DNA from 4 places in the Paenibacillus sp. NPDC056579 genome. Region 1 is predicted to be linked to each of the others. Evidence: riboswitches for the same ligand, from Rfam matches in the RefSeq annotation. Region 1 holds a riboswitch; each other region holds the start of a gene.
The links. A riboswitch is a leader RNA that binds a small molecule or an ion and turns the genes downstream of it on or off. The one in region 1 is predicted to bind ZMP and ZTP.

Region 1 (8,056 bases):
AATACATCAAACTCCGGCAAAATGCTGCGCAATTCATGCATAACCGTAGTTTTTCCAACACCGCTTGCTCCGGTTACTATGAACAAAGGCATTTTCTTCATCGTATCCCTCCCTATAATTGGCAGCCGTATAAATACATACTAAATCCTGATTGAGCTTACAGGAAGGGAAAGTTTGGTTTAATATGTTCAATGCCTATAAATAAAGCCGCCCACGAGCCCCGTTAGAACCATAAGAAGAATGGGGTTCATCTTCCATGTTCTCAATACAAACAAAGAGCCTGCAAAGATAGCCACTGCAATCCAGTCCACTTTGACAGGCACGCTTAGTTCCGTTGTCCCAAAAAAGGTTAACAGCAAAATGGTTGCAGCAGCGGAAATAATAAGGCCCACTGAAGCCGATCTCAAGCCGTTCAAAGCTTCACGTACATAGACAGATGTATTGAATGTTTGGAAAAAGCGATACAGCATAATAGAGATGCCGACACCTGAAATCACGCAGCCGAAGGTTGCGGTTATTGCCCCGGGTATCCCCGCAATCTGTAAGCCTACAAACGTGGAGGTGTTCACCGCTAACGGACCAGGCGTCATTTGCGAAATGGTAATGATATCGGTAAAAACCCGCTGCGATACCCACGCGTATCTATCCACTACCAGCTCCTGGATGAACGGAATGATTGCATACCCTCCCCCGATACTGAACAACCCAATCTGAAAAAAGACCATGAACAGTTTCAGCAGTTCCTCCATTAGATCTGCCGCCTTGCTCTTAACCACACTCTCGCGATGCATACAAAGCAGCACAATGAGAGGATAATGGCCACATGGATTTCAAACATAAAGCTTGCCAAAAAAGCCGCCGGAATCATCATAGTTAGAAGTAAAGAACGTTCCTTGATGACCCTACTGCATATATCGACGACAAAATCTACGATGAGGGCTGCTACGCTTGCCTGCATCCCCCTCAAAACGGCAGAGATTAACGGATTCGCCGCAAAAGCAGCATAGAACGTGGAGATGCACGCCAGGATGACGAACGATGGAAAGATCGCAGCAATACAACTAACAGTCGCCCCCGTCCTCCCCGCTACCCGATACCCTGAGAGCGTTGACAGATTAATTGCGATTGCTCCAGGCGAAGACTGTGCAATTGAAGCCATATCGACGAGCTCATCTTCGCTGAATAGTTTTTTCCTTGATACAAAATACTTCCGAATCATCGGAACAACGACATATCCGCCGCCAAATGTAAATGTGCTGATAAACAAATTGATACCAATAAGCCAGAAATATTGCTTGGTTCTTTGGCTTATCATCAGATCACCTCCCTGTTTGCTTATCATTATGGAGGTTGATACACTATTAGTAAAATGATATTATTTTGCAATAATGATTAGTTTTATTCATGAAAGGAGCAGCATCCATGATGACGCTTCGGCATTTTGAAATATTTCGTGCAGTAGCTGAAACGGGGAATTTTACCAGGGCTGCGGAAAGATTATATATCACTCAATCCGCAGTTTCCCATGCAATACGAGAACTGGAAGAAAAGGCAGGGACAGCATTATTTGACCGACTTTCCAAAAGCGTTCAGCTTACAAAAAGCGGCCGTTTATTGCTCGAGGAAATTGTACCGATTTTATCCTCGTGCGAAGCTTTAGATGCACGTATCCACTGTTTGGAGCAGCGCGCCCCCCTGCACATTGTTTCCAGTATAACCATTGCTGCGTTCTGGTTACCTGCAATATTGAATGCCTTTCAACAAGATTGGCCCGGTATCCCGGTCAATGTGGATGTGGTCAGTACAGCAAATGCCATTGAAATATTACGGAACGGTAAAGCGGATATCGCTTTGGTTGAAGGCGCGGCTCCCCAAGGACCTTTTATCTGCACCCCATTTGCCCACTATCCGTTATACATCGTGTGCGCTCCGGACTATCCCCTCGCTCGTAGGGAGCTGACACTACAAGAGTTTTGCTCTGAAAAGCTATTACTGCGAGAGAAAGGGAGCGCGATCCGCGATACTTTGGACAGCGTGCTTTATTTGTCCGGACATACCGCACAGCCCGCATGGACAAGCGTAAATTCCCTTGTCTTAATAGAGGCTGCCAAGGCTGGATTCGGCATCACGATTTTGCCGGATGTGCTTGTACATGAGCCGCTATCGCAAGGGAAATTAATATCATTGTCTGTTCAAGACCTCTCTCTGAAGAATGAATTGATTGCGGTACGCCATCGGGATAAATACATGACAACACCTATGAAGACCCTGCTCAATCACATAGAATCTACGATGCTACCTGGTCTTTAACATTTTTGAGCCGATCCGTATGATGAGGCTAAAGAGAGAGGCCTAGGATTGGGTAAACGGATGATCCTTAATCCATTCCGACACGATCAGATATACATTGTCTTTCATTAATGGGCTAAATGCGGGATCATTCATCATTTCATCCTGCTTTGGAATGGTGTCTAACAGCATGACTCCAATTGTTTCATATCCCCTCGGCAGCTCCCTTAGAACGCTCACCTTTGAGATATAGATATTTTTCACAAATGCAAGCTCGGAGTGTTCAAATATTAAATATTGTCCAATTCTTTCAATCGATTCGAGCTCTCCGCCCGCCTCCTCATACATCTCTCTGGCAACGGCTTGTGTAACTGATTCCCCCTCATCCCTCATGCCGCCAGGCAATTCCCAGCCTCGGCTGCGATGTCTGACAAGCACCAGCTTCCCTTCAAAGAAGGCGAAAATCAGTACGCAATTAACTTCGTCGATAAGGCATTGCTTCGTTAGGATTATATTCTGATTAGGTAAAGCACCGGGAAACTCATAATTCACTTTGACCACCAGCTTACTTATTATTAAAGACACCCGCTACTTATGCTTGTGCTTGTCGCCTAATCCGGCATTCCGGTAGGTCAACACTTTGGATTTCGTTCGCATCTCCTCATACTCGTCGTCAGCGGTTGAATCCCAGATCACTCCCCCGCCTACTCCATACACAGCCAGTTGTGCAAGTGAATCAATAAGGACTGTGCGGATGGCTACGTTGAATGTGATGCCTTCCCCCGGTACGGCAAGCCCAATAGAGCCGCAGTAGATATGACGGGGCTCCTTTTCCAAGGATGAGATGAGCTTCATAGTGGAAATTTTGGGTGCTCCGGTTATTGAACCGCACGGGAACATAGCTTGGAATACATCGAACAGGGTAACCCCGGGCTGCGTATTCGCTTCAACGGTCGATGTCATTTGATATAGAGTGGGATATTCCTCGATTTCAAATAGTCTGGGAACCTTAACCGTGCCTGTTTGGGCAATCCGATTCAAATCGTTCCGAAGCAGATCCACGATCATCACATTTTCTGCGCGGTTTTTCTCCGATTCGAACAAGGTTTGTTTGCTGCCCGTTATAGGAAGGGTGCCTTTCATCGGCTTCGTACGAATGAGATCTCCGTTCCAGTGAAAGAAAAGCTCCGGGGAAACAGAGAGAATCCGATGGCGCCCCATATTTATGTATGCGGAATAATTCGTTCGGGCATCCCGCAAATCTTCGTAGTAGGCTAAGTCATCACCAGTAAACGATGCCTTCAACCGCGTGGAATAGTTGACTTGGTATGTTTCTCCTCTGGCAATCGCCGCATGTATGCTTTCAATGTTGTCGCTATACTCTGCACGATTTGTACCTGCTATCCATTCCGAAACAGAGTACTCCCCTCTCTCCCCTGTGTCGACCTCTTCTACTGGTTTCTCATAGACACCGAACCATACTAATGGAAACTCTTCATCAGGCTCACAAACGCTGAAATGGCTATCGAAAGCGGGGGCGCATTCATAGGAGACATAACCTGCTACATAATACTGATCCTGGATAGCCTCCTGTACCTTTTCGAAAATCTCATCCACGTTTTCCAGTTTATGAGTTTGCCAAATCTGCAAGGGCTTCTCAAATGTTAATCTTTTCTGATTAAAATCCATGATGACGGTTGGTTTATGTTTCATATGCTCCACTTCTTTCTTCTCTGGTATTGCCGGTGCCCATCCGAGCAGCCCCCGTAATAAAATAAAAAGTATTCGATCCTTAATTAGATCAAATACTTTGCCCAGGCGTACGGCGATATATGAATATGTGTTCCCTTGTGGTTCACCACATTTACGCCAGTCACACATATCGAATACTTGATTTAGGTATTGCTTTCACTTTCCAATGCTTATTATAAGAAATATATCACAGTTTTCCTGGTATAGGGTAACTTCCTTAAACTATATCTGGTTATATTCTTACCCTATATTAACATAAGGAACCCTTGCCGCGGCTGCTTCTCCACATTATGTGACAAACGCTCCGCCTTGGTTCATCGCCGGCCACTTTTCCGTACCAATAAATTGGTGTTGCGAACAACAGTATATCACAATCAAGCACGCGGTCAATAACAGCATTTCCGTATTGCAATTTATAACCTAATCTGATGCAGCAGCTCTTCGAGCCTGCTAATAATTTGCGGATCAAACACTTCTGTATCCGTCGGTTCCCTGCGGTTTTCGCCGGTTAGCTGGCTTTTTCTATAATGGTACGGGGTCATCTTATATTTGATTTTAAACGTTCGATTGAACGATTTGACATTAGGAAACCCGACGGCAAGCGCTACATCCATCATGCTGGCCGATTTGTCCGACATTAACAGCTCCACGGCTTTTTGGATACGAATTTGGTTCAAGCATTCGGAGAACGTAATACCCACCTTGCGTTTGAAAAAATGACTTAAATAATAAACGTTCAGAAACTCCTCTTTGGCGAAATCCCTCAGGGAAATCGACTGTTTATAGCTTTCGTTCATGTACCTCAAAATCCGGTTCAGCCTTAGAAAGTCGGATTCCGACAACGCTTCGGCATTTTCATCTCGTTGGGTGTAGGGAAGCTCTCGCAGCAGCCGGCTGATCAATAGATGGATGTACGCCATCACTTCATTATGATAGCCTGACTTCTGATAGAAAAGCTCTAGAACTATTTGAATGGTAAGCCGTTTTATGTCGGTAAGGACAGGATTCGGTTCTCCATTATCATACAAGAAGGCAGGATCAAAATAAAGCTCGGTAAAATCATAGCCAAACGGCTTGCAAAAGGATAAATCGATCTGAACAATCAAAGCCGAAGTATTGACCCCTGCGTATTCCGAAGCGTGGATCTCATTGCAGTTCATAATGAGCATTTCGTTCTTGGATACATGGTACCGATGCTTCGTTGTTTTAATATGAATAGACCCTTCCAGAACCAGGAAGATTTCCAGTTCCTTGTGCCAATGGTAGCTGTAGCTTGATTTGCGATGTGTGACTAGGCGAATGGGCAAGCTTTGCTGAAGCGGTATGACTTTATAAGTATATTCCATGATTCTCCCCTCCCTAATCCCCCAAAACAGGCTTCTAAAAAAGATCACACCCCCGGCAAAAGCAGCAAAAAGCAGCCGCTACCGGTTGATGCCGATATGCGGCCGCTCCCTTCATTACCATGGCCAGTCATTGCCTTTCCAATCCCGCATCGCCAGATGATCTTCTTCCACATCCCCAGTTACATTGGAGATCCGTGGATTCAAGAAGTAGGACAAGGCTGAGGCAGCTACATCGTCCGGTTCCAGCTCAGCATTCATATTTTTCTGACCCGACATGTATGTCTTCATCCATCCCGGGTGAAACAGCCGGAACGTGTAGCCCTGCGGTCTGAGTGAATTGAACAACAGCTTGACTCCCATGTTCAGGGCGGCTTTGGACATGCAATAGCCATACCATGCCTCTCGCTGACTTCGGCTAATGCTGCCCGCCTCGGACGAAACGATACACAGCCTCTTATGCTTGCCTGCTTCCATTAGCGGGAGAAATGTGTTGGTTACTCTTAGCATGCCGATTGCATTGACATTATACATGCGCAGCATGTCATCATAGTCCTGGCTCTCCATAATGGTCCGGTTATTCAAGCGGCTGGAAACGCCTGCATTATGAATGATCATATCCAGGTGGGCGCTGTGAAGCTTCACTGTCTCCAGCGCTTGCTTAACGGAATCATCCGAAGCAATATCTAACTTTACGATGTTGATGGTGTCCCCATACAGCGATTTTAGCTCGGTAAGCTCCGGCCAATCGGAGAGATAGCTTCCAGCCCATACGAGCCAGCCCCGCTCAGCCAGCTGCTTGGCAATAGACAGTCCCAGCCCGCGGTCGGCACCGGTCACTAGTGCGGTTTGCATAGCAATGGTCTCCTTTGTCGTCAGGATGATATTTTCTCGGGGGGATCCTGTAACAGTCAATCCCCGCTGTTCATCGCTTCTCCATTAATAGACTTCTGCACTTCCTTATCTGTGGGGTGTGAGAGCTAACGAATTGCATTGCAGATACCCCGTCAGAACAGAAATGGAGTTTTGCCCTTCGGATTATCCTCTATGTTCATGCCCGGCACACCAGCCAATGCCATATTGTAAAATCATCCGATAAAAAGGATTCTCCCACACAGAGGGAAAATGACCTGGTGTAGCTACGCAAACTCTCCCTTTGCCCTGGCGCCGAATCCATCCTGCCGGCTGCCGGCCATGTAACGATTCAGAGGTCATAAACACCTCCGCGAGGCTGTCGTCCAGCTCGACAAAATAATGCTCGTCCTCGATGACGGCCGTAGGCCCTAAAGGAGCATTGGCTGCAACGCGCGCTTCCGGCTCCAGCCGAAGGATTACCTCACATGCCGGCGGATGGTGTACAAACACGCCTCCGACTAGCCGGCGAAACATCGGAGCATCCTTGTAACCGACGGTTCCTGAATGTACTACGAACAGCCCGCCGCCACCTTCCACATAGTCGGCAAACGACAGCTGTACCTCTTGAGTTAACCAGGGGCTCGGATCGTTGGCCGAGCGGCAGTTCGATTTGGCGAGAATCGTAACGGGATACTCGCTCATTCTTTCAGCCGACCAAGCGGAGTCATTCTGCATAAATTCGTACTCAATGCCTGTTAATTCAAGCGCTTTCAATCCAGTTTGAACAGTGTTCGCCGGATGCCAGCGATCGTCGCAGAAAACGGCTACCTTCAAGCTTTTCGACCTCCTATAGGCATAGGCTTTGGTTTTTCGACTTTTATTTACCCCTTATCGGGAGCCATTCCAGCACTTGTTGAATCGTTTCGTCCCAGTAATTCCACTCATGACCGCGATTCGGCGCCTCGGTGTAGGTTAAATCCAGCCGGTTTTGGAATTGGCTGTAAAACCGCTTGTTGATCTCATAATTATGATCCAGCGTACCGCAGGCTTGATACATTTTGGGCAGCTGCTTGCCATTGGCAAGATGCGTTTCCAGCACATAGGCCAAATCATTGGCGCTATGTTCATATTCTTCCACGGAGCCGAAGGTATGCTTGGCCATCTGCAGCATGACGGAGTTGGGCAGCGACGGTTCACCGGTGAGTCGGCTGCGCTGATCGAGGCTCCCCGACATACTGGCTACGGCGGCATACCGGTCCGGGCATACTATGCCTAGCTTGAATGCGCCGTAGCCCCCCATGGACAACCCCGCAGCGAACGTGTCTTCCCTGCGATCCGATACATGAAAGAACTGCTTCACCAGCCGCGGAAGCTCCTCGGATAAGAAGGTAAAATAATTCAATCCGTATTTCTGATCGGAATAGAAGCTATACTGGACCGCCGGCATTACGACGACTAGCCCCAAATTGGCGACATACCTTTCGATCGCGGTATTTCTTTGCCAATTCGTATGATTGTCGGAGCCGCCATGCAGCAAATACAATACCGGGTACGGCGGCTTGAACCGTTCCGGCTGCTTCTGGAGCTGCTGCGGAACAATGACGTCCATCGAGCTGGACAACGCCAAGACTTCTGAATAAAATTCAACATGGATCAGTGCCACGTGATTCCCTCCTCCTTCTTATAAACGGCAGATTTAGAATAGCAGCAGTGCGGCTCCGATGAACGGAGTGACCACCATAGCTGTCTTCAAATAGACCAGCGGGAGCCTTTTGGTAAATTTAGCGCCGACATAGGACCCTGTCATAATACCGGCC
Region 2 (8,056 bases), on a different contig from region 1:
GTATTTTCAAAAGCAAACCGGCTCCCGCCTCGCCGCCATATTCCAATTTTTATACGAAATCGAGAGGCATTGTCGTAGACAAGTTCAAAGAATACGTCGAGGGCAAGAAAGACGTGAACACCGCCTTGCGCGAAGCGGAAGAGGCGATAACGCAATACATCAAGTCGGAGAAGCCTTGATTTACTAAGGCGGACTCATGCTATGAAAATAGACTATCATACGCATCACGAGCGCTGCGGACACGCAAAAGGCTCTCTAAGAGATATGATCGAGGCTGCCGTCGCTCTCGGTCTGGATCAGATCGGACTGGCGGACCACAGTCCGTTCTTCCACCGGGAAGAGGACCGGCCCGTACCGGATATGACGATGGCGAAGTCCGAATTTCCGCGCTATGTTGCGGAGATGGCCCAGCTTCGCGAGGAATATAAGGGACGCATCGACGTCCGTCTCGGGGTGGAGTCCGATTATATTCCGGGCTGGGCGGAGGCTTACGGGCGGATCTACGCGGATTATCCGCTCGATTATATCATCGGCTCCGTCCATTATGTAGACGGAATCCATGTGTTCAGCCGCAGAAGGTGGCAGCAGGGGAATACCGATCCGGAGGAGACGTATGCAGGATACCTCCGTCTCCTGCACGAGGCGGTCCGCAGCAGGCAATACGATATTATGGGTCATATCGACGCTGTCAAAGGAGTGTGCCCTCACCCGGTACGTGTCCTGTGGGAGGAGACTGTCGGCATCATTGCAGAGTCGGATGCAGCCGTCGAGATCAATACATCAGGGCTGCGCAAGCCTTGCCAAGCCTGGTTTCCGTCCTTGGAGCTGATCGAGCTGCTTATATGGCGGAACGTGCCTCTTACGTTCGGCTCGGACGCTCATGATCCGGAGCAGCTGGCGTACGACTGGGAGCATGTAGTTACGGCTTTGCGCGAGCTCGGGGTAAGGGAGCTTGCTGCGTTCCGGAGGCGCCGGCGAACGATGGTTCCTTTGCCTTCGAGGATGATATAGATCTGAGTAAAAGGCTGCCTGATGGCGCGGTTGTATTGTAGGGAATAGCGGATTCTCTGTCCGATAGACTGATATGCGTTACCAAGTCTATAGGCAGCCTGATATAAACCCGGCCGCTTAAGTGGAGTTCACGCCCCGTTTCGGCTATGATAGATACGAGACTGCTTGTTCGTCGGAGATACGTACACCGTCTCACCAGAGCTTTAGGCGAACGAATTCCATACACTAACGGAGGTCACTTAAGTGAGCAAACGCTATCGGATTACAAGAGAATTTCAACAAATTGAAGATTCCGCAAAACATATATCTTTGGAAGAATGCAAACAGTATTTCGCGTCCGAACCGGAATTTACCTACACATCCGTATTTACGGTGACGGGCTCCACCACCATGTCGATTGAGGGAGATTTCTTCATGTGGAGCTATGGCGATGCGAAGATTCCATTCCGTCATTATGAGGGAGACCTATACGTATCCGGCAGCAATGAAGCCGTAATCCCCAAGATGGTAGAGGTCGCGAGCGCTCTGGTCGCCGATATAGTAGAAGGATAACGTCTGCCTGCAGGCACCATCTGACAAAAAATCGTCTTCTGCCGCAAGGCAAAAGACGATTTTTTTTTGCTGCAGCCCCTAAGTGCTGCCTATTAGAAGGCACAAGCTCACTCTTATCTCAGGAAATACCACCAGTAAGCCATTTCCAAAGTTTCTCCCATCCCGCTTGGCACATACCCGTAATACATAGCGTCCGCCTCGCCGGAGGTTCCGAGTCCAGAGACTCCCAGTGCCACTACTGCTGTTACTGCCAATGCCATCGCTGCAAAACGAAATTTTTTCATTGTGTTCTCCACCTTTTCTTAGAAAATGTATTCCTTTGCTACCTCCATATCTTACCAATCCGGTTATCCTATGTTGTAGAGGAGGGCGCTCCTTCTTTTCCGTGAATTTTCGTCAGGAATAGTCGGGAAGAGAAAGGGAAATGCCAGGAATGCAATAAGGACTATTGAATGCTCAGCTGTTTTGACATACAATAAAGTAAATATTTGGTATGTGTTACTGGCGTAAACGTGGATCACCACGAGGGAGCACATGTTCATATCGCCGTACGCCTGGGCAAAGTATTTGGTTTGCGATCTCATGATCGTAATCAAATGCTTTTTTATTTTCCATTCATGAAGGGACAGGTGATATTGAAATGAAGATGGCTTACATTTTGTTCGACAAGATGACGGCGCTCGATTTGGTCGGTTTTTATGAAGCGGTAACTTGGCTCGGCATTTTAAAGGCACAAGAAAATGTGTCCTGGCATTTCTGTTCCAACAAAGAGCAAATCACGGATGATCGCGGGTTGACGATACAAATCAAGCATGTGTGCCCGGATTTATCCGACTATGATCTGATCTTTATACCTGGGGGCATGTCCACAAGGCAGCTCAGATTCGATACCGAATTCATTTCATGGATTCAGACGGCACGAGATGCGGAATACAAAGTGTTTGTATGCACGGGAGCTTTAATTTTGGGGGCGGCAGGCTTTTTGACCGGGAAACGAGCGACAACGAATCCATCCGCATACGACCTGCTGGAGCCCTACTGCTCTGAAGTGGTTCAGGAGCGCTTCGTACGGGATGGCAATGTGTTTACAGGCGGAGGCGTATCGGCTTCCATCGATCTCGGTCTCTATTTCGTAGAATCGCTTACCAATGAGAATGTAGTTCGTCAAGTTCAAGAAGCGATGCATTATCCCTACTATTCTCCGTTCACAAACAAACAAGGCAGCTGATGTGCCAATGTACTGGATATACAAGGACTAATTACGATTCGAGCAAAAACGGGGCGCACTCCAGCAGGGGGCGTCTTTTCTTGTACTATGCACCTGTTGTACCCCATTCGATTTCCAGTAAAAGTGAATATTAGACACATAAGAAGTAAACATTTTTCATAGCTAATTCCTAATGTTTACCAATATAATGAAGTCGGAACGGGAGCTTAGAGGCAAAAATGAGAAAAAAATCGCGACGGCATACTATCGGCCCATTAATGCAGCTATTTTATGAAAGCGCTCTAATTAAAAGTTGTTGCCCTTATAGCATCCGATTAGCTGCGATATCCGGACCTGATTCGGGAGGAGGCTCTTCACAGCGAAATGAAAAACGGCGATAAAGCCGGGGCTAAAGACAGATTCATACATTTTGTTCCCTCGGCTTTTTCATAAATCTATTACGAAAGAGAGATGGTATTAGTGTTAAAAAAGCATCGAACGGTGGTGGCAGCGATGATTGTGGCCTTTCAATTCTCGCAATTAAACGGACTTAGCTCCTATGCTTTGGCTGAGATGGGAGCAGTAACCGACTCGGGTGGCGCAGCATCCTCTGCAACTATCGGATCTCAGAACATTGCCGCAGCTGCTGCTGTCCAGCACCCGTATTTCCCGCCAAGCGCGACCGAGCTGCAAACGGCTATAGCCAACGCCGATAAGCTGCTTGCCCAGTATACGGACGAGCAGTGGCTTAGGCTGGTGCCGCAGCAATCCCCGCGCACCGTCTTGAACGATCCCTTCGACGGCAGCGACGGATGGGTATGGAGCCCGGCGAATCCGGACCAGATCCAGACGAAGAAAGGGCTGGTCTTTCCGAACAACAGCCAATACCCCTATCAGTATGAATCCGTGAAGGTAATGAGCGGGAAAACCGTCAGCGTTCCTTATGTGTTGTACAACGGCAAAAAGTATCTGATTCAGGCGCGCATCGACTACGAGAAAACCCAATTCATGTCCGACAATTTACCGGTGTTGGCAAACGCTTACTTGGCAACCGGGGACGAGAAATATGCCCGGAGAGCGGCGATAGCATTGGATGCGTGGGCGACGGCCGTTCCGGATTTTTACATGACCAAAAAGAATGGGGCTTCGTTCATCAGCGCGGACGATGTAGACGACTATTACAATACGGATATTCAAAGGGTCAGCGACCATAACGGTATTGCTCACGAAATGCATACCGGGGAAATCTACGCCTTTGACCGAATATTTAATAGCGCTGCATTGCAAGAGCTGTCTCAGAGCAAAGGCTACGATGTCCGGGAGCATATTACGAACGACTTCTTCCTCAATGTAGTCAATTGGCTGACGACTTATCAGTCTATGAAAGTTCATACTTCCACCAATCTGTCGGGCGCTGTTGAAGCAATCTCCAGAGTAGCCACGGTGCTTCACCGTCCGGAGCTGCTCGAGTGGCTGGGCAAATATATGGATATTACGGTAGGAGACAACTTCAAGCGGGACGGTATGTTTCCTGAATCGTTCTCTTATCATGCGGGCTATGCCAATTCCAACTATACGATTTCCCAGCTGATCAAAACGTATTTCCAAATTCATTCGCCGGAAACGGAAGCAGAGCAGAAGCTGAAGGAGAAGATCGACAGGCAGTCGGCTTTCCTCGCCAGTGCCAAGGAAGCGCAGAAGAAGGTAGCGTTCCCTGACGGGGATCTGCCTCCGTTCGACGATACGACCAAGGGCGGAGCTTCGAAACGTAACAGTACAACGTCCCAGCTGCTGCCGGCTTACGGCCATTTGATGCTAGGGGATGGTGACGGTCGTTTGCAGACGCAGTACAATCTCCATTTCAACGATTATGCGAACCATGTTCATCCGAATGTGCTCTCCTCCACGTTATTCGGCTTCGGGAAGGAGCTGCTCGGAGGCATCCGCTATTCCCGGAATGCGGCGCGCGATTTCACAAGTGAAACGCTTGCGACCAACAACGTGGTGGTGAATAAGAAAAATCAATTCCGCAGCACCAAGCAAGGCGCCGGAAACCCGGGCCACCTGTTTACGAACGGCAACCTTTCTCTTTACGAGCCAGGGATAGACGGCATTGCAGCATCGGAAGTATACAGCAATTGGGCATACCCGGGCACCACACAAAGATACCAGCGTTTGAACGTCATGAACACCATTGACGCCGAGCATCCATACGTGATCGACTTGTTCAAAGTAACCGGCGGCAGCACTCATGAATATTTCCTGCACGGCTCGACCCAGTTCGACGAAACGGCCGAAGCGAGCTTCCCGCTGCAAAAAATCGATAAGCCGTATCCGCTGCTGCCGGATAACGTAACATGGACGGACCCGGTCAAAGAAGGGGATTCCCGGAATTGGTACGGCATGTTCAGAGATATGAGCACGGGACAGTCTCCGGGCAATTGGGATGTGACTTTCCGTGACGCGGAGGATGGCGGACTTGGAACGCGTATCTTCATGGTAGACGACGGAAGCAACCAAGTGTATTTGGGCAAAAGCCCGCATTCGTTCCGCGACAAAGTATATGACAACATTTATGAATTTTGGCGTCCGTCGCTGATTGTGAAGCGAGAGGCTCCCGGTGAAAGTAACCTGGACAGCTTGTTTATCAGTGTCATGGAGCCGTTGAACGGTGATTCGGCGATTGCCAGCGTCAGCAGAGTTCCTCTGCAGCAGGCAAATCCGGAGCATGTGGCGCTTTCCGTCAAGTTCAAGAACGGCCGGGAAGATGTCGTGCTGGTGAATATGAACAACGAGGCGATTACCGGAAGTACGGCGGCGGATCAGCCTTTTGCTACCGCTGACGGGAAATACTCGCTGAACGGAAGAATCGGCGTTCATTATGATCGTCACGGCTTCACGAAGCCTTATTTGATTAACGGAAGCGGCTTCCAATCCGGCGGCGAATCGCTGACCATCGGCACATCTTCCTATACCGGAACGATTACGGGGGCGGTTCGTCGCGCCGATGGATCGGATGTGGACGCGCTCATTACCGACGCGAACTTGCCGGAAGGCAGCGCGTTGAAAGGAAAGTGGATGTCGCTGCAATTCGGCGCCTATAAAGTAATCCCCGACAGCAACGGCGCGTATCCGAACGGGGTCAGCGAACAGAACGGCTTCCGCGAAATGTTCCAAATCGAACGTGTCGAGAAGCGCAATGGACTCACCTACATCATTACTTCGGAGGACCATACCCTCTCCATCGGCGATAACACATCGGAGGCATTGCGGCCGCAGCGCACCTTTGAAGGAAAGCCGGCCATGCGGATCGATTTCAGCGCGACTACAAGTGCAGTGCCGCCTGTCTTCGTATCTCCCAAGCTGGAAGGGATTCAAGTAGACGGCAAAGCGGTTTCGGGATTTGACCCAGCCGTATACAGCTATAAAGCCTCCCTGCCGGAAGGGACGGCAACCATTCCTGTCGTCACTGCCACCGGCTCGAACTTGATTGAGGTTACCCAAGCACAGGAGCCTTTCGGTACAGCGTACATTACCGTGAAGGATCCTCAGGATCCGACACTGGAGAACCGGTACAGCGTTCGGTTCACCCCGATACCTGTCTATGGCGACATTCCGAATGGATTGGTTCCATTCCAGATCACGGGTGTTACGGCAAGCCCGGGCTACAATTCCGGCTTTCCGCCGCCGAACGCGATTGATGGCAATCTGGCTACTCGCTACGCCGCCAAAGGAGAGCATTGGATCCAATTCGATCTTGGAGAAAGCAAATGGGTCGACAGCTTCATTGGCGCTTTCTTGAACGGGGACAAAAACAAGTATTTCTTTGATCTGGAGCTGTCCGAGAACGGTACCGACTGGAAGAAGGTATACGCCGGAAGCAGCAACGGCAAAACCGCCGGTCTGGAGCTGTTCTCATTCGAAAAGACGAAAGCGCGTTACGTTAAATTCAACGGGCATGGCAATACAGCGGATACGTGGAACAACATAAATGAAGTATATATTGGCGGCTACGCTGCTGCCACGAAGCTGGACCTCTCGGTTTCGAATGCAGTCTACAGCTATAGCGACTCCGTTCAGCTGCGCACGATCCTGACGAGTGTGTATGGCCTTCCGCTGCCGGGGCAGACGATCCAATTCTCCTTGAACGATACCAGCATCGGCGAAGCCGTAACGGGTCCTTCAGGAGAAGCGGTACTGAATTATCGTGTGAACGCAGGCGTACCATCCGGGAATTCCGCGGAGTATGGCTTGAAGGCGCAATATGCAGGATCCTCCGACCAAATATGGCAGCCGAGCGCAGCCCAAAGTAAGCTGACCGTTCAGAAGGAGGAAGCGAGTCTCGTATTTGTCGGCTCCCTGAATTCGGATCGATCGAATGTCACGATTTCTGCACTTGTTAAACAGCAGGATGACGGGGAGCCCGGGGCGCTGAATGATCTGCCGGTAACCTTTGATCTGAAACGAATTTTGGCGGACGGAACCTATGAGCCTGTACGTTCTGCGACGGTTTCGACAAGCGTATACGGTCAAGCAGATCTTCCGGCGGCATTGCCAGCCGGTTTGTACGAAGTGAAAGCATCGCTAGGGTCCAACCCGTACTATAAGGACATTGCGGGAGCGGCAACGGCGATAATGACAGTGAATGCGGCGACTTACGGTTCGCTTCAAGTAAATGGTCATACGGATGTTCCCGATCCATCGGGTATTTTCGGAGACAGAACGAAGCAAATCCATATGGAAGGCAGCTGGGAACGCAGAGGAGACAATGTAAGCGGGACCTTGCGGATTCATGCCGAGCCGCAGGGGCTGCGCCTGACGATGAACGGTGCGGATTGGCTGGCAACAACGGCATCCGGCGGCTATGTTCAAGGCAAGGCAGTGGATGACAAGGGGGCAGCGTACACCGTACGCCTGATGCTGGAAACTTCCCGTGTGAAACGAGGTCACTCCTCCGATATCACCATCGTTATCTGGAGAGGGAACTCAGCAGCAGGAACGCCCGCTGCCGAGATCTATTCGGCAGACTTCAAGGGCAGCATAAATATTCGGTAATCTTTGATGTATCTCATGGCCGATTGCTCAGCTGCCTCTGTGCTAGCGGATGCGATCGGCCTTACCTTATATTAAGGGGGCATATTCAATGAAAACATGGTTAAGAAAAAAGATCGCGATCGTTCCATTCTTCTTGTCCGTCACTTTACTGGCGGCCTGCTCAGGAGGAGGAGGAACGCCACTTCAGGAGGGGACGGCAAACAAAGAAGCTGAAAAGAAAGAGCCCATTGA
Region 3 (8,056 bases), on a different contig from region 1:
GGGCGGCATTGCCGTAAACTACGATACGCTGCTGGAGCGCTTACAAGAGATCGCTTTTCTGAACTCCGGTCTCCAGGTGACGATTAAGGACGAGCGGACGGACAAGCAGGAGGTATTCCTCTACGAAGGCGGCGCAAGCCAATTCGTCCGGTTTTTGAACGAGGAGAAGACGGTACTGCATGACGTAATCCATTACACGGCGGAGAAGGACGAGATCGAAGTCGAAGTGGCGCTGCAGTACAACGACGGCTATACCGAAACGATCGTTTCGTTCGTCAACTCGATTCCGACCCGCGGCGGCGGAACGCATGAGACCGGATTTAAGACCGCCTATACGCGGGTAATGAACGATTATGCCCGGAAAACCGGGATTTTGAAGGAAAAGGACAAAAATTTGGACGGCCAGGATTTGCGGGAAGGCATGATGGCCGTCATTAACATCAAAATGGGTGAAGTCGAATTCGTCGGCCAGACGAAGGACCAGCTCGGCAGCGCTTCGGCGCGCAGTGTCGTCGATTCGGTCGTATCGGATAAAATGGCCGTGTTCCTGGAGGAAAACCCGCAGGTCGCCCAAATGATAATGAAGAAGGCGGTCCAATCCGCCAAAGCGAGAGAAGCGGCACGCAAAGCCCGCGAAGAAGTGCGGAGCGGGAAGAAGGGCAGGAGCGAGAGCTCAAACCTGGGCGGCAAGCTGACTCCGGCTCAATCCAAGGATTACTCGCGAAACGAGTTGTTTATCGTTGAGGGAGATTCCGCAGGCGGCTCGGCCAAGCAGGGGCGCGATTCGAAGCACCAGGCTATTTTGCCTTTGAAAGGGAAGCCGATGAATCCCGAGAAGGCGAAGCTGATCGATATTATGAAGAACGACGAGTACAAGGCGATCATTTCCGCCATCGGTGCGGGAGTCGGTCCCGAATTTGACGCGTCCGAAAGCAATTACGCGAAGATTATCATTATGACGGACGCCGATACGGACGGCGCGCATATCCAAGTGCTGCTGCTGACCTTCTTTTACCGCTATATGAAGCCGCTGATCGACTCGGGCAAAGTATATATCGCCCAGCCGCCGCTCTATAAGGTAACGAAGAAAGCCGGCAAAAACAGCTCGATCCGGTATGCCTGGACGGATGAGCAGCTTCAAGCGCTTAACAAGGAGCTGGGTAAGAACGTCGAGCTGCAGCGTTATAAAGGCTTGGGTGAGATGAACCCGGACCAGCTGTGGGAGACGACGATGGATCCGGCTACCCGAACGCTGCTGCAGGTACAGATTGAGGACGCGGCCAAAGCCGAACGGCGTGTATCTACGCTGATGGGGGACAAGGTTGACCCGCGGAAGCGCTGGATTATCGAGAATGTCGACTTCACCGAGTTCGAGGAGTAGATGAAACGTGACGATATTGGAAAGCTTTTTACCTGCATTTCTAGAAGAAGTGGTTGGCGACCGGTTCGGTCGCTACTCCAAATATATTATTCAAGACCGCGCGATTCCCGATGTGCGGGATGGCTTGAAGCCGGTACAGCGGCGTATATTGTACGCCATGTACGATGCCGGCAATACGCCCGATAAGCCATACCGGAAATCGGCCAAAACCGTCGGCGACGTGATGGGTAACTATCACCCGCACGGCGACTCTTCGATTTATGAGGGCATGGTCCGGATGGCGCAGCCGTGGAAGATGGGGCATGTGCTGATCGACGGTCACGGCAACTGGGGCTCGCAGGACGACGATCCTGCAGCCGCGATGCGCTACACCGAAGCCCGCTTATCGGAAATCGCGATGGAGCTGCTGCGCGATATTGAGAAGCGCACCGTGCAGTTTAAAGATAATTTCGATAACACGACGAAGGAGCCGGTAGTGCTGCCTTCCCGTTATCCGAACCTGCTTGTGAACGGAGTAAGCGGGATTTCATCCGGCTTCGCGACGGAAATTCCGACGCATAACCTGCGAGAAGTCATCGACGGCTGTATTGCCTTGATGGAACGGCCCGAGATGGAGCTCGACGAGCTGATGCAGATTATCAAGGGGCCGGACTTCCCTACGGGCGGCATCATTATGGGCTCGGACGGTATTCGGGAAGCGTTCCGTACCGGCAAAGGCCGCATTTATATCCGTGCCCGTACGGAGATTGAGACGGTGCGCGGCGGCGCTCAGCAAATCGTCATTACCGAGATTCCGTATCAGGTTGTCAAAGCGCGGCTTGTTACCGCGATGGAGAACATCCGTCTCGAGAAGAAGATCGAGGGCATTGCCGTTGTCCGTGACGAAAGCGGACGCAACGGGCTTCGAATCGTTGTAGAGCTTAAGAAGGATGCCGACGCCCAAGGCATATTGGCTTATTTGTTCAAGAAGACGGACCTTCAAGTCACCTATAACTTCAACATGGTGGCTATCGTCAACAAGACGCCTCGGCAGCTTGGCGTCAAAGAAATTCTTCAAGCCTATATAGCGCATCAGAAAGAAGTGGTGACCTACCGCTCCCAGTATGAGCTGGACAAGGCGGAGGATCGGGCTCACGTGTTGGAGGGCTTGGCCAAAGCGCTTAACATATTGGACGAAGTCATCGCGGCGATCAAAGCGTCCAAAAATCGCCAGGATGCGCAAAACAACTTGGTTGCACAGTTCGGCTTTACCGAGCGTCAAGCGGACGCCATTCTTACGCTGCAGCTGTACCGGCTGACCAATCTTGAGATTCATTCCATCGAGAAGGAATTGAAGGATGTGCAGAAGACGATCACTTACCTGCGCGGTATTTTGAGCAGCGAGAAGAAGCTGATGGGTGTTATCAAAGATGAAATGTCCGGCATTCGCAGTAAGTACGGAGTGGACCGCCGTTCGGATATTCAGGACGAAGTGGAAGAGCTGAAGGTAAATCTCGAGGTCATGATAACGGCGGAGGACGTCTTCGTCACCTTGTCCAATGAAGGGTACATTAAGCGGACAAGCAAGCTCTCGTTCACCCGTTCGGGCGGCGAGCTGGAGAAGACCGGCCTCAAGGAGGGCGACTACGTCCGATATCTGCTGGAGGTCAATACGCTCGACAACCTGCTGATCTTTACGCAGAAAGGCCAGTACTATCTGCTTCCGGTACATCAGGCTCCCGAGTACAAGTGGAAAGAGAACGGAACGGCGATCGTCAATGTCATTCCGATTCCGAAGGATGACCGTATTGTGAACGTCATTCCGCTTCGCGACTTTGACGATCCGGGCAAATCGCTTGTTTTCGTCAGCAAGCGCGGACAGGTGAAGCGTACTGAGCTGAAGGAATATATGACGAATCGTTCGAACGGTATCGTCGCTTGTAAAGTAGGGGAGAATGACGCGATCATCGATGTGCGCGTGAGTACGAACGACCAGGATATTTTGCTGGTGACGAAGCAGGGGATGGCGATCCGGTTCAGGGAAGATGAGGTTAATCCAATGGGACGAGCAGCCGGCGGCGTTCGCGGCATTCAGCTGAAGGACGACGATGAGGTTGTCAGTGCCGAATGGATTCAAGGTGAGGAAGGAGAGCTTCTCGTCATTTCCGACCTTGGCTATGCTAAGCGCTCTCTCATACTGGATTATCCGGTTCAAGGCCGGGGAGGTAAAGGAATTTTCACGTTCGAGTTCCGGGAAGGCAAACGGGTAAGACCGAACGGCGACGTCCTTATCAAGGCGTATACCGTCAAGGAGGAGCTGCTGCTTACGGCCGTTCTGCAGAGCGGAGAGAGAATGTCCTTCTCGTCCGAAGCTACACCGATCGAGCAGCGCAAATCTACAGGCAGACAAGTCATTTCAGTGCCTAAGACCGATTTGATCGTCGACCTGCTGAAGGTGGATTAATCGTAGCTGTTGTAGTTAGGCTCCATTTTTTCTATTAATTGGATGAACATTTCAAGGACGGCCCACACTGGCATGGAATCATCAAGCCTCTCCAGCCATTGTGGGTCGTTTATTATGCCCTTCTGCAGCGCTTTCTCTCCGATCATCTGCTTCCACGCTTCCATTACCGCATCGCTCCTTCGCATGAATTGACAAGCTCCGCCGATCCTCATGTGCCCATAATGCAATATATGTTGAATGAGGTCTAATGTGCCTGTTTTTTATCGATTAATGTCTTAAAATATTTATAGCGTTAACCTTTAAACCTTGGGCTGTCAGTGGTATAATATTAGTAACAGCACAGATGGTGACGGTACTACCGATCTTGGAGCAAGTGCGGACGAAGGCAATAAAAGTAGATGCAGGAGTGATGAATTGTGGTTACTCACGAATTTGCTAAGCTATGGTGGAAGCTATCCAAAGATTTGCGCAATCATATGGAGACGGAGCTCGCGCCAACGTTGACGGAAGGACAATTGACCGTATTGGAGCTGCTATCGGGACACGAGCGAATGAAGCCTTCCGATTTCATTGAGTTTTTGGCTACGACGCCGGCCGCCATTACAACGTTGCTCGACCGGATGGAGAAGGCGGAGCTGATCACGCGGGAGCGCGATGAGAAGGACCGTCGTATCGTCTGGGTGCAGGTAACGGACAAAGGGAAGACCGAATGCCAGCGCGGAAAAGAGATTCGGGATCATTTCCTGCAAAATTATTTAAGCCGGATTTCCTCCCACAATCAGCAGGTACTGGTATATTTATTGGGGAAAGTTGCGAACGCCTAGTTGATCTTGATTGAAAATAGCGTTATGATATACGTACATAAGCTATGTGTAACTGGCGGAACATGGGTAACCATGAGGGAGCACATAGAAACATTAGCCGTACGCCTGGGCAAAGGTAAGGGATCGTATCCCTTGCCTTTTTGCGTTTTTACATTACTCAAGCCGAGAGGATGGATGGTTATGGAAACTAATAGCATGATTTTGGATGGCGCGAGTGTAGCAAGCGAAATCAAAGAGGAGCTGAAGGAGCGAATCGCCCGGTTGACGGACAAGGGGATAACTCCGTGCTTGGCTACGGTGCTGGTAGGCGATGATCCTGCCTCTGAAACGTACGTCCGAATGAAAGGCAACGCCTGCAGACGGCTTGGCATGGAATCCAAACGGATTCAGATGAGCGGGGAAACAACCACCGAGCAGCTGCTCGCAGTAATAAGGGAGCTCAATGCAGATCCGACCGTGCACGGCATATTGCTTCAGCATCCCGTACCGCATCACATTGACGAGCGGGCGGCTTTTGAGGCTATTGCTATCGAGAAGGATGTGGACGGGGTCACAACGCTGGGCTTCGCCCAGACCGCTTTCGGTTTCGGTCTGTATCCATCGTGTACGCCAGCGGCAATACTGGCTATCTTGGATGCGTATCAGCTGCCGTTGGAAGGAAAGCATGCCGTCGTCATCGGAAGAAGCCCTATTCTAGGCAAGCCCGTATCTCTTATGCTGCTTAACCGGAACGCGACGGTGACGATATGCCATTCCAAAACGAACGGCTTGGCTGATATCGTCAAGCAGGCGGACATCGTTGTGGCTGCCGTCGGCAAGCCGAAATTCGTTCAGGGCGATTGGATCAAACCGGGCGCGGTCGTCATGGATGCCGGGTATAATCCGGGTAACGTCGGGGATGTCGACTATGACGCTTGTCTTGGCAGGGCGAGCGCCATAACACCGGTCCCTGCAGGAGTCGGTCCTGTGACGATTGCCACGCTGCTCAAACATACAGTGGATGCGGCAGAGAGAGCAAGCGCGTGTGCCGTATAACTCCTTGCCAAGCAACACTCAAGCCTTCGTGCGGTCGTTCGGATCCGGGCAAAGGCTTGGGTGTTTTTTCTGTTGTGGGAGATACGTCATGAACTGAATCTTGTTCGGCTGCCGCTATCGCTGGGCGGTTCGGTCGGCTCGATGGCCATTCGGCTCCCAAAGAAGCTCAGCTCCCGGGCACACCATGAACCAGGCTGCGTAACCGTTCAATCTCCCTATCTTTTTCGGTTATGGATTGGAGAAGCCGTTCCACTTTAGATTCCGCTTCCACCGCGCGTTCCACGGCCTCTAGCCAGGCTGCCTGCGCTTTCAGGGGATATTCGCTGCCGGGGTTCCATTTGACTCTTAAACACAACAAATCCTCTATCAAGTTTCTCTTATCATTAGCCATCGCTTGTTCCTCCTAAGCTTGGGAAGTCTTCTGACGAATCGTCGGATTATTATATCATTACCCTATCCGCCGCAGTTTGAGTCGTATTCAACTTCTCATGCACCAAGTGTTGGAAATGCGCTATAATAGACAAGTCGTCAAACGGACGCAAGGGTGCGGACACTATTGAACAGAGGGAATCGGGATGTGAACGATACATGTTACTGGAAATTCGGAAGCTGGAGAAAAAGATTCGCCAACAGGAGGAGCAGCGCCTATTATTTGCCGATGTTAACGCTCAAATCATGGAGCCTTCCATCGTAGCTCTGTTAGGCTTGTCCGGACAAGGGAAAAGCACGCTGCTGCGAATTATCGGCATGCTGGATGCAGCCGACGAGGGGACGGTATGGTTCAAGGAGAGGAGCCAGCAGCAGTGGACGCCCCAGGAGTGGAGGAAGCAGGTTTGCTATGTGGCCCAGCACGCCGTCATGCTCCCCGGCAGCGTAGAGGATAATTTGCGGGCGGTAAGCCAGCTTCATCGGCAGCCATTCGAGGAAGCCTTGGCTCACAAGCTGCTCCAAGACGTAGGACTTGGCAGCATGAATTGGGGCAAGCGTGCATCCGACCTGTCCGGAGGAGAGAAGCAGCGCGTGGCGCTCGTTCGCTCACTGCTTCTCAGGCCGGAGCTGCTGCTGCTGGACGAGATCACGGCATCCCTGGATTTGCACAGCAAGCAGGCTGTAGAACAGACGCTGCTTGCGTGGCATCGGAACGAAGGGACCGCTATGATTTGGGTGACTCACGATCTGGAGCAAGCGCGTCACACCAGTGACCGGGTATGGTTTATGGCTGAGCATACGCTGATGGAGAACAGCGAAACGAGTATTTTCTTCAACCAGCCGGTGACGGAGGCGGCCAGGCAGTTCATTCCGCGGGACGATGAATAACCGTCGGGGTACGGAACAGGAAGGAAGAGAGCGGCATGTCCAATACGGCACTAATATTGACTCTGCTATTTATTGCGATTACTATCCTTATATCCATGTGGCAAAAGCTTGGCCTCAGCAAGGAGATTGCGATAGGCACGGTACGTTCCGCCGTTCAGCTGCTGTTGATAGGCTATGTTTTGCAATTTGTGTTTAACGCGCGAAATCCTGTTTTTCTTCTTCTTATTTTATGCTCCATGATTGCCGTAGCCTCATGGAATGCAGGGAGCAGAGGGAAGGGGCTTCAGGGCATCCGCTGGAGAATCGCCATCGCCATTACGATCACCGAAGCGTCGACTATGGCACTGCTGCTTGGGCTGCGGATCATCGAAACGACGCCTCAATATATTATCCCAATGAGCGGGATTACCATAGGGAGCGCCATGATCGTTTCCGGGCTGTTCATTAACCAAATGATACGGGAGGTGGACGCCTCCAAAGGAGAGATCGAGGCGCTGCTGTCGCTTGGAGCGACGACGCGTCAAGCGATTCATGAGCCATTGAAGCGCTCGGTCAAAGCGAGCATGATTCCTACCATCGATGGAATGAAGACGGTAGGACTCGTACAGCTGCCCGGCATGATGACCGGGATGATCGTGGCGGGCGCGAACCCGGTTGAAGCGGTCCGATACCAGATCCTCATTATGTTTGCGCTGGTGTCGTCGGCTGCGCTGACAAGCATTGTGCTGAGCTTGATCAGCTATCGGCTGTGGTTTACGGAGGGTGACAGGCTGAAGCCGATGAGCTCGTGAATAATTTGGAGCCTTTTGCCGCTATTCGTCGAAATGGATTGTCGAATTGAAAAAGCCTAACGAAGCCGAAAAGGCTGTCGTTAGGCTTTTTTTCCGCTATGGGGCTGCGGAGCATAGTTTTCTCATTGCAGCTGCATTCGTTCGGCCCACAGAAACCACGGGTAAGCTTTAGGCGGCTTGGAGCTGAAGCGAAGCGTTTCTTTCGTCGTAGGATGCTCGAAGCTGAGCTCCGTTGACCAAAGGGCGATCTGCTGTCCCGGCTTGG
Region 4 (8,056 bases), on a different contig from region 1:
ACCGGTCCGCAAACTATTGAAGCGGCGAGAGAAACCGTCAGGGCCCATTTGCCGGAATTGAACGAGCTGGTAGGGCAAACGCTGCGCAAAAACGGCTTTGATTATTCCTATCATGTAGAGCTTGGGATGGTTCCGTTTCCGACCAAAATGTACGGCAATTTGGTTTATCCTGCAGGCAACTACGAAGCGCTTCGCGTTTCGATCGGTGAAGCGGAAGGCCAAAACTGGTGGTGTGTGCTGTTCCCGCCGCTATGCTTTGTAGATAGTGAAGCGATTGCGAAAAGCCCGAACGAGGTTCAAGCCAAAAGCGCTCCGGAAGCGAAGCAAGCCGACAGTAAGGCAGCAGCTGACAGCGGAAAAGGCACTAAAACCGAAAGCAAGCAGGCAAGCGATGCTAGTAAAGGCAGCGACTCCAAAACGGTTCAAGGCTCGAAGGGTTCTACTGACAGCAAATCGGCTGTAGTGGTTGTTGATGACGAGACTCCACAGCCGGAAATTCGCTTCTTTTTGTGGGACTTACTGAAAAAAATCGGCTCCATGTTTGCTTAATTGAGCAGGGGAAAGTAGCCGAAGCCACATCGGCCACAAAGATTAATAGCATGCTGGCTCGCTAGGTAAAGCGAGAGCCCGGTATTCAAAAGATACAGAGGGAAACTTATCGCGATAAGGATGGAATGACGATGACGACATACTGGAAGGTAACAGCCGGGAATCCGGATCCGGCCATCGTCGCGGAGGCGGCGGTTGTGCTGCAGCAGGGCGGCGTGGTCGCCTTTCCGACAGAAACGGTGTACGGATTGGGAGCGGATGCCAGACAGACGGAAGCGGTGCAGCAAATATTTACGGCCAAGGGGAGGCCGTCGGATAATCCCTTGATCGTACATATCGCCAACCGGTCTCAACTGGAGGAACTGACGCTTCCGCCGGATGAGGCCGTTTCGCGTCTGCTGGACGCCTTCTGGCCGGGACCGCTGACGGTCGTGCTGCCGGCTCGTCCCGGCGTCCTGTCCCCGCTTGTCACCGCGGGGCTGTCTACGGTCGGGCTGCGCATGCCCGACCATCCCGTTGCGCTGCAGCTTATAGCCGCTGCAGGCTGTCCCGTAGCTGCGCCGAGCGCGAACCGCTCGGGCCGGCCGAGCCCAACACACGCCGAGCATGTGTTGGAGGATCTCACGGGCCGCATCGACGCCATCGTCGACGGGGGGCCGACCGGCGTCGGCCTGGAATCGACGGTGGTGGAGTACGCCGCTGCCGGCCCGGAGGAAGCTAGTGGCCGCGGCGTGCTCCATATCCTGCGGCCGGGCGGCATTACCGCAGCGCAGCTTCGCGAAGCGCTGCCGGGTGTGGAGGTGCGCGAATCGTCCGCGCACGCTGAACCCGCGGCGGCCCCGCGCTCGCCGGGGATGAAGTACACGCATTACGCGCCGCGCGGCGTCATGACGCTCGTTCAGGGCGATGCGCCTGAACGGGTGCTCGCTCGCATCCAACGCGAGCTCGATGCAGCCCGTGCGCGCGGGGAGCGTACCGGTGCCCTCACGTTCCGTGAGCACGCCGACGCTCTGCGCGCGGATCGAGTCGTCGCCTGCGGCAGCCTGGGCGACCTGGAATCGGTGGCGCAGGGGCTGTACGCTGCGCTGCGCGAATTTGATGAAGCGGGGATCAGCTTCATCCTGGCCGAGACTTGCCCCGAGGAGGGCATCGGGGCCGCTATCATGAACCGGCTGCGCAAGGCGGCCGGCGACCGTGTCATAGAAGCCTAGAGCACTCCTTATCTACGTGGAATTCTATGGGGCTTGACCGATCTCCACGCAGCGCGGATCGTGTCATAGAAGCCTAGAGCATTCCTTATCTACGCGGAATTCTATGGCGTTTGACTAACCTCCGCGCAGCTCGAAAGTCATCCTGAGATTCGCGCGCATTAGCAAATTGAAGTCTAGCCGGTGCTCCCTTAATGGAGACCGGCTTTTTTCCGCTTGGCGATAACCCAAGTCTAGGCGCTGGTACAGGTATAATCCCGCAGCGAACTGCCGAAAATGTCAGTGAGAAACGGGGGGAAATAGCTAAAGGTTTGCTTTAGCAAACTCGCATCGTAAGCTGGTCAGCTTTTACCGTCATTTTACCGTTCGCGGCTCCACCTTTGTCCCACCAAATTCCCAGACAAGTCATGTTTCCCAACTCGTCCGCATATGTTGATTAGGAACGGACAGGGGGTAGAGGGTGGATGGATTGGACATCTCCGCTAATGGTGGGGCAATTTATCGCGATATTGATCATGGCTATTGCCCTGGGATTGGACGCGCTGTCGCTGGGCATCGGGATCGGCATGAAGGGAATCCGGAAGCTAGACATATTGAAGCTCAGCTTCGTCATTGCTCTTTTCCACATGTTGATGCCGTTAATGGGGATGTTTATGGGCGGCTACGTGAGCTCCTTGTTGGGCGGGGTCGCTACCAAAGCCGGCGGAGCCCTGCTTTTGCTGCTCGGTATCCATATGGTGTACAGCTCCCTAAAAGGGGATGAAGTGAGATCCATCGACCACCGGACGTTATGGGGCATCGTTTTATTCGCTCTTAGCGTAAGCATAGACTCTTTTTCCGTGGGAGTGTCGCTCGGGATGTTTGCCGGTGATGTCGTATTGACCGTGCTGATGTTCGGCTCCGTCGGAGGGCTCATGTCCATAATCGGTCTGATGCTGGGCAGCAAGATGGGCAAATGGGTGGGAGAATACGGAGAAGCGATGGGCGGTGTTATTTTGTTGGCGTTCGGAGTTCATTTCTTGTTCTAGCAGCCAGCCTCGCCGCCAGTCAAGCTACCGATCTTTGGCTCGGGCTGGTTAACCGGATAGTCCCTATTTTTGCGATTTTGAGGTACAATAGAGAGGTAAGGCTCTATGCAGCCTATCCTTATACAAGAAAAGGCAGGGATCCCTATGAATCGAATCTTATTCGTTTGTACTGGCAATACCTGCCGCAGTCCAATGGCCGAAGGATTAATGCGGCGGCTGCTGGCGGAACATCAATTACCGCATATCGAGGTGCGGTCAGCCGGAGTGTCGGCGATGGATGGAGCTCCCGTATCGCGTCATGCCGCTGCGATATTGAAGGAGACCGGTTCGGATTGCAGCATGAGCTCCAGCACTTTGTCAAGATCGTTGATTGAATGGGCCGATATCGTCCTGACCATGACGTCGGGCCACAAACAGCACGCCATCGGACGTTACCCGGAGTTTATCGATAAAATCTATACGCTGAAAGAATATGTGGACGACGATCCGAACGCCGCCGACCTGATTGCGGAAATGGAGAGTCTTATCGCCGATTTGCAGGTAAAACGGGCGCTGTCCCAGCAAGTGACGGACGAGGAACGGGCGAGAATATTGACGCTGGAGCGCAAGCTTCCCGATTACGATATCGCCGATCCGTTCGGAGGTTCTTTGTCCTTGTACCGAGAGTGTGCGGAGGAAATCGAAGCGGCATTGCTGAAGCTGGTTGCAAAGCTAAAGTCACAAGCCAATTAGGCTTTACACCTGCCTTTATTTCCGCTATGATAAAGATACATTACAAGACCCGATGTAACTGGCGACGAGTGGGCTTAACCACAGTGGAGCATCGGGACATACGGCCGGTCGCCTGGGCAAAGAGCGTCGATGTGCTGTCCGCAGCACTCGATTGCTCTTTTTTCGTTTTTTTGCCATCTTTCGGTTATAATGAAGCTAACTACAGTCAGGAGGCGAAAGACATTGAACATTGCAATTGGAGCAGATCATGCAGGAGTACGTCTGAAGGATGAATTGATCGGATTTATCGAATCGTTAGGGCATCGGGTAGCCGACGTCGGGTGCAACTGTACGGATTCGGTCGATTACCCCGACTATGCGATTGCCGTATGCGACCAGGTTGTATCCGGTCAAGCCGACAAAGGGATTCTGATCTGTGGAACAGGGATCGGGATGACGATTGCGGCCAACAAAGTACCGGGCATTCGCTGTGCGTTGGTTCACGACCTATTCTCGGCGAAAGCAACCCGCGAGCATAACGATACGAATGTGCTGTCCATGGGCGAGCGTGTCATTGGGCCGGGGGTAGCGCAGGAAATCGTCAAAATTTGGCTCGAAACCGAATTCTCCCAAGGAGAACGTCACCAAAACCGCATTAATAAAGTCAAGGCGCTTGAAGACAAGTACGCAATTCATCCGTAACGGAAGCTTGATGAAAGAGGCGATTCAAGTGAACAATTCGGACGTTTCTACTGCAGCAGCAAGCTCTGGAGACTTGAGTCATGCAGATAACGGCGCGTGGGATATCGCTTCGATACGTCCTGCGCTGGAGCAGGTGCTGCGCGAGCTTATCCGTGCGGGTAACATCGAGCGGGGACAGCTGATCGTATTCGGTACCAGCACGAGCGAAGTGATCGGCCGGCACATCGGCACTTCCGGAACGGAAGAGGTCGCCGGGCATTTGTTCGACGCCATCCAGGCGGTACGGGCCGAGGTCGGATTTTACCCTGTGTTTCAATGCTGCGAGCATTTGAACCGGGCGCTTGTGCTGGAGCGGGAGGCAATGAAGGAATATCGTCTGGAGCAAGTATCGGTCGTTCCGGTACCCAAAGCGGGCGGAGCCATGGCGTCCTATGCTTTTAAGAAGCTGGAGCAAGCGTGTGTTGTCGAAACGGTGGAAGCTCATGCGGGAATCGATATCGGGGGCACGCTGATCGGCATGCATCTGAAGCGGGTAGCCGTTCCGGTTAGACCGACCATTCGCCAGATCGGACAGGCGTCCGTCCAAATGGCGTTTACCCGACCAAAGCTCATCGGCGGAGCGCGGGCGGTTTATACTGCCCAAGAAGTTCCGGCTAACGGCACGGAAACCTGCAGCTAAATTGATTAGTCTTAATTGGAATGATACATCCCTATAAGCCGAACTTTAAGGAGGACATTAGACATGGAACAATTACGCAAGCAAGACCCTAAAATCGTTGAGGCGATGAATCTCGAAATCGGCCGTCAACGCGATAAAATCGAGCTGATAGCTTCGGAGAACTTTGTAAGTGAAGCGGTTATGCAAGCTATGGGTACGGTTCTTACCAACAAATATGCGGAAGGTTACCCGGGCCGCCGTTATTACGGCGGATGCGAGTACGTCGATATCGTTGAAGATATTGCACGCGATCGCGCAAAAGAGCTGTTCGGTGCGGAGCATGCGAACGTTCAGCCTCATTCCGGCGCTCAAGCGAACATGGCGGTTTACTTGGCGGCACTTCAGCCTGGAGATACCGTATTGGGTATGAACCTGGCTCATGGCGGCCACTTGACTCACGGAAGCCCTGTTAACGCATCCGGTCTTTTGTACAACTTCGTTGCTTACGGAGTAAGCGAATCCGATTCCCGCATCGATTATGATGATGTGCGCAAAGTGGCTTTCAAGCATAAGCCTCGTTTGATTGTTGCCGGTGCAAGTGCATATCCGCGCATTATCGATTTCGAAGCTTTGGCTCAAATCGCTAATGATGTAGGCGCATTGTTCATGGTGGACATGGCTCACATCGCCGGTCTGGTTGCTGCAGGCTTGCACCCGAATCCGGTTCCTTACGCTCATTTCGTAACAACAACGACTCACAAAACGCTTCGCGGACCTCGCGGCGGTATGATCCTGTGCCGCAAAGCTTGGGCTGCAGCTATCGATAAAGCCGTATTTCCTGGAACGCAAGGCGGTCCTCTGATGCATACTATCGCGGCCAAAGCGGTATCGTTCGGTGAAGCTTTGCAGCCTGAATTCAAAACGTATGCGCAAAACGTGATTAACAATGCCAAAGCGTTGTCCGAAGCTCTGATTGCCGAAGGCATTGATCTTGTTTCCGGCGGTACGGATAACCATCTGATGCTGATCGACCTGCGCAGCTTGAGCATCAGCGGTAAAGACGCCGAGCATTTGCTCGACGAAGTAGGCGTGACTTGTAACAAAAACGCGATTCCTTTCGACCCGGCGAAGCCTATGGTAACAAGCGGAATCCGGATCGGTACACCGGCTGCAACTTCCCGCGGCATGAACGAGGAAGCGATGAGAACGATCGCCAAAATTATCGCTTTGACCTTGAAAAACCCATCCGACGCCGCTGTTCATGACAAAGTGCGCGGCATGGTGAAAGATTTGACCGCTCAATTCCCGCTGTATCCTGGATTGGCTTACTAAGAATAACACAAGAGAGTCGACGCTTAAGGGCGCCGGCTCTTTTTTGCATTGCTGAACTTCATGCAACTGTAATTGAATTTTGTATATTCCTAAATAAGGAAAAATAGCATATAATATGTAGTTGTGAAAGCGCTTTATTTTTTGTTTTAATTTTTATAAGGGGTGGTCAATGATGAGTAAACAAGCATTTTGGATCGTACCAGCTATCTGCATGGCCTTATTATCCGCTTGCGGCGGAGGAGGAGCTACAACGGGAACAGACAGCCCGCAGCCTCAAGCCAAAAGAGACCCGATTGAGCTCGTTGTGTACCATCCGTTTCCTCAAGACTGGAGCGAAGAGGATTTCATGAAGACGTTCGGTGATCCGATGAAGCAAAAATATCCTCACATCACCTTCAAATATATCGCTGGCGGTAAAATCCAGGATCTGCTGACCGCGGGCCAAAAAATTGATATCCTTTATACGTCGATCGGAACGGTAGCCGCCCAACTCATCGAGAACCAGCTTCAATACGATATCACCCCGCAGATCAAAAAGTTTAATTATGATCTCAGCCGACTCGAGCCTACGATGGTGGACGCTGCGAAGAAGCAGGCCGGAGGCAATGCGATCTACGGGATTCCTGTGCTCGTTCCCCCGTCTACGATTTATTACAACAAAGATATTTTCGATAAATTCGGGGTCGCCTATCCGAAGGACGGCATGACTTGGGATGATCTATACGAATTGAGCAAGCAGCTCACCCGCATGGACAGCGGCACCCAATACTACGGCTTTGCCTCTTCCTACGGCCATTTGGCGGTCATGAACCAATTTTCCATGCCTATGATCGATCCGACGACGAGGAAGGCTACCTTTGACACGAACGAGAAGTGGAAGACGTTCTCCGATAACTTGACGCGGTTTTATAAAATCCCGGGATACAACCTGCAGGCTAACCAGATGTCGGAGCCGAACGAGCGGAACCGGTTCTTCAAGGACCGGAACATCGGAATGTTCCTCGCGTCGACCGCGCTCCATTCTGAGAAGGAGCTCGGGGACATGAACTGGGATCTCGCCTCGTTCCCGTTCTATAAAGAGATGCCGGGCGTCGGACCGCAAGCGTATCCGACCTACTTCTTCGTAACGTCCATGAGCGATTATAAGGACGATGCGTTTGAGGCGATCAGCTATTTGACAACGGACGAATATCAGATGCAAAAGTCCAAGGAAGGGAAGTTCTTGACCGTTCTGAATAAAAAGGAGATCCGGCAGGCGTTCGGACAAGACAACCCGATGTACAAAGGGAAGAACGTCAAAGCATTGCAGCCGGATAAGTACGCCCCTTCCGGCGGAGTCGATAAATACAACGCTACGGCTAGCGGAGAGTTGAATACGACCCTCAAGAACGTCAACCTTGGCACGAAAGACATCAATACCGCACTTAGAGAAGCGGCAGAGAAGGCGAACAAGAAGATTGAAGAGGCGGAAGCCGCTGCCGCTGCCGCAGGGAAGAAATAACCGCAAAAACCGTGCTTGTACAAACCGAATGCCATTTAGTACAATAAATACCATATATGTTGCAGAAGCTTGAGGAGGATGGTAGAAGATATGGAAACGGTTCAAACCCCAGGTTATTTCGGCCAATTCGGAGGCAGCTTTATTCCTCCCGATCTTCAGGAAGCTATGGATTATTTGGCACAGCAATTTGAGAAGTATAAGAACGATCCCGAGTTTATCGAGGAGTTTCAATATTATTTGAGAGAGTATGTCGGCAGGGAAAATCCTTTGACCTATGCCCGGCATCTGACGGCGAAGCTTGGCGGAGCCAAAATTTATTTGAAGCGCGAAGACTTGAACCATACCGGCTCGCACAAAATCAACAACG

Region 2: it holds a riboswitch for ZMP and ZTP, as region 1 does, so the genes downstream of both, ACFQ88_RS25265 (DJ-1/PfpI family protein) here and pabB (aminodeoxychorismate synthase component I) in region 1, are expected to answer to the same signal.
Region 3: it holds a riboswitch for ZMP and ZTP, as region 1 does, so the genes downstream of both, ACFQ88_RS00895 (bifunctional 5,10-methylenetetrahydrofolate dehydrogenase/5,10-methenyltetrahydrofolate cyclohydrolase) here and pabB (aminodeoxychorismate synthase component I) in region 1, are expected to answer to the same signal.
Region 4: it holds a riboswitch for ZMP and ZTP, as region 1 does, so the genes downstream of both, rpiB (ribose 5-phosphate isomerase B) here and pabB (aminodeoxychorismate synthase component I) in region 1, are expected to answer to the same signal.

What each region holds. Positions count from the first base shown of each region.
Region 1 is NZ_JBHTVD010000004.1:399,230-407,285, reverse strand. It holds gene ACFQ88_RS18720 (P-loop nucleotide/nucleoside kinase family protein) at 1-101, opposite strand, end outside; gene ACFQ88_RS18715 (chromate transporter) at 189-749, opposite strand; gene ACFQ88_RS18710 (chromate transporter) at 749-1,315, opposite strand; gene ACFQ88_RS18705 (LysR family transcriptional regulator) at 1,423-2,310, shown strand; gene ACFQ88_RS18700 (NUDIX domain-containing protein) at 2,353-2,841, opposite strand; gene pabB (aminodeoxychorismate synthase component I) at 2,878-4,002, opposite strand; ZMP/ZTP riboswitch at 4,095-4,176, opposite strand; gene ACFQ88_RS18690 (helix-turn-helix domain-containing protein) at 4,455-5,387, opposite strand; gene ACFQ88_RS18685 (SDR family oxidoreductase) at 5,502-6,239, opposite strand; gene ACFQ88_RS18680 (ThuA domain-containing protein) at 6,423-7,073, opposite strand; gene ACFQ88_RS18675 (alpha/beta hydrolase) at 7,117-7,902, opposite strand; gene ACFQ88_RS18670 (sulfite exporter TauE/SafE family protein) at 7,936-8,056, opposite strand, start outside.
Region 2 is NZ_JBHTVD010000007.1:69,129-77,184, forward strand. It holds gene ACFQ88_RS25245 (ABC transporter substrate-binding protein) at 1-179, shown strand, start outside; gene ACFQ88_RS25250 (histidinol-phosphatase) at 202-1,011, shown strand; gene ACFQ88_RS25255 (hypothetical protein) at 1,255-1,563, shown strand; gene ACFQ88_RS25260 (hypothetical protein) at 1,677-1,847, opposite strand; ZMP/ZTP riboswitch at 2,051-2,130, shown strand; gene ACFQ88_RS25265 (DJ-1/PfpI family protein) at 2,204-2,791, shown strand; gene ACFQ88_RS25270 (discoidin domain-containing protein) at 3,251-7,825, shown strand; gene ACFQ88_RS25275 (ABC transporter substrate-binding protein) at 7,914-8,056, shown strand, end outside.
Region 3 is NZ_JBHTVD010000001.1:164,908-172,963, forward strand. It holds gene parE (DNA topoisomerase IV subunit B) at 1-1,381, shown strand, start outside; gene gyrA (DNA gyrase subunit A) at 1,389-3,824, shown strand; gene ACFQ88_RS00885 (hypothetical protein) at 3,821-3,988, opposite strand; gene ACFQ88_RS00890 (MarR family winged helix-turn-helix transcriptional regulator) at 4,241-4,648, shown strand; ZMP/ZTP riboswitch at 4,687-4,766, shown strand; gene ACFQ88_RS00895 (bifunctional 5,10-methylenetetrahydrofolate dehydrogenase/5,10-methenyltetrahydrofolate cyclohydrolase) at 4,829-5,683, shown strand; gene ACFQ88_RS00900 (hypothetical protein) at 5,850-6,074, opposite strand; gene ACFQ88_RS00905 (ABC transporter ATP-binding protein) at 6,272-7,000, shown strand; gene ACFQ88_RS00910 (ABC transporter permease) at 7,036-7,791, shown strand; gene ACFQ88_RS00915 (RluA family pseudouridine synthase) at 7,914-8,056, opposite strand, start outside.
Region 4 is NZ_JBHTVD010000016.1:137,509-145,564, reverse strand. It holds gene spoIIR (stage II sporulation protein R) at 1-549, shown strand, start outside; gene ACFQ88_RS36405 (L-threonylcarbamoyladenylate synthase) at 675-1,760, shown strand; gene ACFQ88_RS36400 (manganese efflux pump MntP) at 2,222-2,785, shown strand; gene ACFQ88_RS36395 (low molecular weight protein arginine phosphatase) at 2,930-3,517, shown strand; ZMP/ZTP riboswitch at 3,562-3,642, shown strand; gene rpiB (ribose 5-phosphate isomerase B) at 3,740-4,198, shown strand; gene ACFQ88_RS36385 (TIGR01440 family protein) at 4,170-4,877, shown strand; gene glyA (serine hydroxymethyltransferase) at 4,941-6,188, shown strand; gene ACFQ88_RS36375 (ABC transporter substrate-binding protein) at 6,361-7,689, shown strand; gene trpB (tryptophan synthase subunit beta) at 7,780-8,056, shown strand, end outside.